DNA from 2 places in the Streptomyces herbicida genome. Region 1 is predicted to be linked to the other one. Evidence: riboswitches for the same ligand, from Rfam matches in the RefSeq annotation. Region 1 holds a riboswitch; the other holds the start of a gene.

Region 1 (2,167 bases):
AGCTCGCTGCGCTTCCGCTTTGTGAGCTCCATGGCCGGAGTCCTCGGGGTCGGCGGCGACCTCGCGGAGTGGACGCAGGAGGAGCTTGCCGAGGCCAAGGAGTGGGTGGAGCTCTACAAGGACATCCGCCCGGTCGTGCAGCGTGGCGAGCAGTACCGGCTGCGGGCCCCGGAGGGCGGGCTGAGCGCGGTGCAGTACGTGCTCGGAGACGAAGCGGTGGTCCTCGCCTGCCTCCAGGCTCAGCACTACGGCGAGCCGCCCCCGGCGCTGCGGCTGCGCGGCCTCGACCCGGCGGCAGCGTACGAATGCCGCGAAACGGGCGAAGTTCACCGTGGTGCCGTACTGCTGCACCACGGGCTGCGCACCGGACTTCGCGGCGATCTCGACGCGGCGGTTTTCCGTCTACGGCGCATCTGAACCATCTGCCCGAATTAGTCATTTAAATCCAACTCGCTCTGGAATGAGAGGGTCTGGGTGCAGGTGCGTGAGGAGCGTCATATTCGTGACCGTCCGTCGCGCGTCATGTTCACGTAATTCACGTGCCTTTCCTGGGAATTGATCGGACGAACGGCGCGGGAATTCACAGAGGGTGACTGGGAATTCCCGTAACGGATCAAGCGAAAGCCGGACACAAGGAACCATCTGCTTGTCCGTTCGCATCTTGCTCGCTTACGTTCGCCACCAATCCGGACGGAACGCCGAATCCTGCCGCCGCCCGGAGTCCGCCCAAACTCACCCGTGTACGGCAGGAGCGGGGGACCCACCAGGTACCAATGCCTGTTCCGGTCTCCGGGACGGCCAGGGGTGAAGTCGCGCCTCGCGCGGCCGGGCAGCTCCAGCCCGAACCCGACAGCTCACCTCGCAGGCGCCGGAGAGGAATTCGCCATGCCCGCGAAGGGTAAGCACCGCCGCCCCAAGCCCCGCCGCTTCAGCCGTTCGGTCGCCGTCGCCGGTACCGGCGGCGCGGCGCTGGCTCTGCCGTTGATCGGGGCCACCGGTGCCCATGCGGCCACCTCGCAGTCCGTATCCGCACAGGCCGTGCAGTCGGTTCCGGCCGTCGCGAAGAAGGCCGCGCCGGCGCATTCGGGCGTGCGTACCTACACGGTGAAGACCGGCGACTACCTTTCGAAGATCGCCGAAGAGCAGAGCGTCCGAGGCGGCTGGCACCGGCTCTACCGGGACAACCGCGAGGCCGTCGGCGACAACCCTTCGCTGATCCACCCCGGCCTGAAGCTCGCCCTCGGCGGGAAGGCCGCGGGCGCCGCCAAGCCCTCGGCTCCGGCTCCCTCGCGGTCGTCCGCGTCCTCATCCGCGTCGAAGTCCGCGTCGAAGTCGTCCGCGTCGAAGTCGTCCGCGTCGAAGTCGTCCGAGACGGAGTCCTCCGCGTCGAAGTCGTCCGCGTCGAACCCCGCGAACGCCTCCGACGTCTCGACCGAGAGCGCCGGAACCGTACAGGCCGCCGTCGCCTCGTCCGGCTACACCCTTCCGGTCTCGGACGCCGCCGTCGGCACCGGCTACCACGTCGCGGGCAGCATGTGGTCCAGCGGCTACCACACCGGCGTCGACTTCGTCGTCCCGACCGGCACCTCCCTCAAGGCCGTGGCCGCGGGCACGGTCGTCTCCGCGGGCTGGGGCGGCGCGTACGGCAACCAGGTCGTCGTCAAGCTCGACGACGGCTACTACGCGCAGTACGCCCACCTCTCCCAGATCTCCGTCTCGGCCGGTCAGTCCGTCACCGCCGGCCGGCAGATCGGGCTTTCCGGCGCGACCGGCAATGTGACCGGCCCGCACCTGCACTTCGAGATCCGCACCACGCCGAACTACGGCTCGGACGTGGACCCGGTCGCCTACCTCCGCTCGCACGGCGTGCCCGTCGCCTGATCGTGTCGGGCACCCGTCCCGACCCCCACGCCGCCGAAGGCCGGACCCCTGCCCCCCGGGTCCGGCCTTCGGTGTTGCTGGGCAATCGATGCGTCAACCCGCCCGATCGGCGCCATATTCCCGCGTTGGCAAACTATTTAGGAGTGTCTTATCTCACCGTTCGTCAACCCCTTCCTACGATCGCGTAGGTCACATCCGAAGGTGAATCATGGGCCGATGTGGCAGACGATTCGAAGAGTGACAGCAGATCAGTGATCGGGTCGTACGTGGCGGTGGGGGACAGCTT
Region 2 (2,167 bases), on a different contig from region 1:
TGCTGCTGGGACTGCCCCCACTGCTGCAGTTGCTGGTAGGCCGCGGCAACCTGCTGGTCGAGGAGGGCGAGTTGTTTGTCGACGTCCTCCCTCGCCCCGTCCGGCACATCGGTCAGCCGGCTGCCCACGTCCGGGCAGTCGATCGTCGCGCCGGCGGCCAGCACCCGGCCGGTCTGGCTCGACTGGTCCGAGCCGCTCTCGGTGGCGGAGGCGTAGACGTTCGCCGCGATCAACCCCCCTCCGCCCAGCATCAGTGCGACCGCTGCGAAGGTCGCGCGTCGTGCGCCTGTCGGGCGTCTGCGCGTATTGCGTCCCACGGAAGTACCCCTGGTCTCGTCGAGGCCGGCTCGGCATGGAAGTCCCCCGCTCCATACGGACCCGGAGGCGACCGTGTTCAACCGCCCCAAAGATTCATCGCAACCTCACAGAGAACGCGGCGATCCGAGTCGGAACGTCACGACTTGCCGGGCCAGGGAGGAATGCGCCATTCGCCGACAGCGTCCCCGCCGCGACAACTCGAGGAGAAATACTCGCCAAGACGGATGATGCGGGGATCGACCACTCGGCGGCGTTCCAGGCCCTGCCCGGCAAGGCGGCACTGCTGACACCCGAGTTGGTGTACGCGGACGCCAACGAGGAGATTCTGCGCCTGTTCGGACGCAAGCGCGAGGACCTCGCGGGCCGGCATAGTGCGCTCAGCGCCGCCTCCCGCGTCGCCCAAGGCCCCGCACGGGCTCTGAACGCGCTCGGCAGGTGCACGCATGTGGTCGACGGCGCCGGCCCTTCCGCCACTACCGGGATGCGGACCCGGAGGCCCTCGCCGATGCCGTGCTGCGGGAACTCCTGCCCACGGAAGGCGCGACCGACGACACCGCGTTGATCGCCGTACGGCTCTGAGTCACCGAGGACCCCTCAGTACCGAACCTCCAAGCGAATATCACAAATACGTATCGGACATTTCACACGTCAACCTTCACACGAGGCGCACAAGTTGGTTAGGTTGACGACCAGGCTGCACGGCTCCCCCCGGCGAACCCCGCCGGGCCGCGTGGCCTCCGCCGAGTCCGGGCCCTTTCGGGGCAGCCGGAGCCGGGGACCCAACCGACATTGGGGTGAATCGGCCCAACTGCCCACCAGGGCATGGCCGTAGGGCACGCCTTCCGGAATCGACCGCCCGAACCCGACAGCTAACTCGGTAGGCGGAGTACGGAAGGAGTACGTCTCCCATGGCGACGGAGAGCCGTGACGAGGTTCGGCAGCGGATCGACAACCTCTACGACCGGGCCGAGAACGCCACGGGGAACTACAACGCGACCCGCGCGATGTCCGCGGGGAAACGTGGCCGCGGAGTTCCGCTCCGCAAGCGGCCGGGCGGGGACACCGATCCCGAACTCGACAGCGTGACCCGTCAGTGGTTCGACGCGGCGCGCTCCAAGCTGGGTCCGACCGTGCCCGCCGTACTGCCCGCCGACCGTATGCCTCAGCAGCGCTCGCCCGGGAATCGTGGCGCCGCTCCGGCACGGGGCGGCTTCCCCGGTGCCGAGCCGGAGAAGGCCGCCCGGTCTCTCCCGCCGGAGCTGACCGCCGGGTTGAGCGGTCGTCCCGTCGCGGAGCTGACCGGTCGGCCCGTGGCCGAGTTGCCTGGTCGGCCCGTGGCCGAGTTGCCCGGTCGGCCCATCGCGGAGCTGACCGCGCGGCCCGTCGCGGCACTGCCCGCCGTGCCCGAGCCGCGGCTGGAGCTCGAGGCGGCCCCCGGCGCACTGCTGCCCGCGCCCGCCGCCGGGCCGCGCCGGCCCTCGCCGGCGGACTCCAAGGGGCAGAACCAGCGAAAGCTCACGGCCGCGCGCGACCTCCTGAGCCGCCACGCCGCCCGGAGCAGCGCCCCGATCGCGGCGATCGAGTCCCGGCCGGCCGCCCAGGAATCCTGGTTCCCGCAGGAGACCCTCGGCACGACGGACTCCTTCACCACCGGCACCCTGCCCGTCCAGCAGGCCGTCCCCGGCGCTGCCCCGGCCCCGTTCGCCATGGACGCCCTCACGGACACGGACTCCTTCGCGACCGGCTACCTGCCCATGCAGACAGACATGACGGGCACCGTGATCGGCACGGGCGCGCTCACCCACGCGGGGAGCTACGCGACCGCCCCCCTGCCCGCGCAGACAGGCAT

The links. A riboswitch is a leader RNA that binds a small molecule or an ion and turns the genes downstream of it on or off. The one in region 1 is predicted to bind cyclic di-AMP.
Region 2: another riboswitch for cyclic di-AMP. It lies ahead of Q8A52_RS21660 (NlpC/P60 family protein); the one in region 1 lies ahead of Q8A52_RS10225 (M23 family metallopeptidase).

The regions. Positions count from the first base shown of each region.
Region 1 is NZ_JAUYWJ010000004.1:119,346-121,512, forward strand. It holds gene Q8A52_RS10220 (alpha-galactosidase) at 1-417, shown strand, start outside; cyclic di-AMP (ydaO/yuaA leader) riboswitch at 714-881, shown strand; gene Q8A52_RS10225 (M23 family metallopeptidase) at 886-1,881, shown strand; gene Q8A52_RS10230 (SGNH/GDSL hydrolase family protein) at 2,133-2,167, shown strand, end outside.
Region 2 is NZ_JAUYWJ010000010.1:94,765-96,931, reverse strand. It holds gene Q8A52_RS21675 (DUF1996 domain-containing protein) at 1-230, opposite strand, end outside; gene Q8A52_RS21665 (hypothetical protein) at 754-897, shown strand; cyclic di-AMP (ydaO/yuaA leader) riboswitch at 1,047-1,218, shown strand; gene Q8A52_RS21660 (NlpC/P60 family protein) at 1,227-2,167, shown strand, end outside.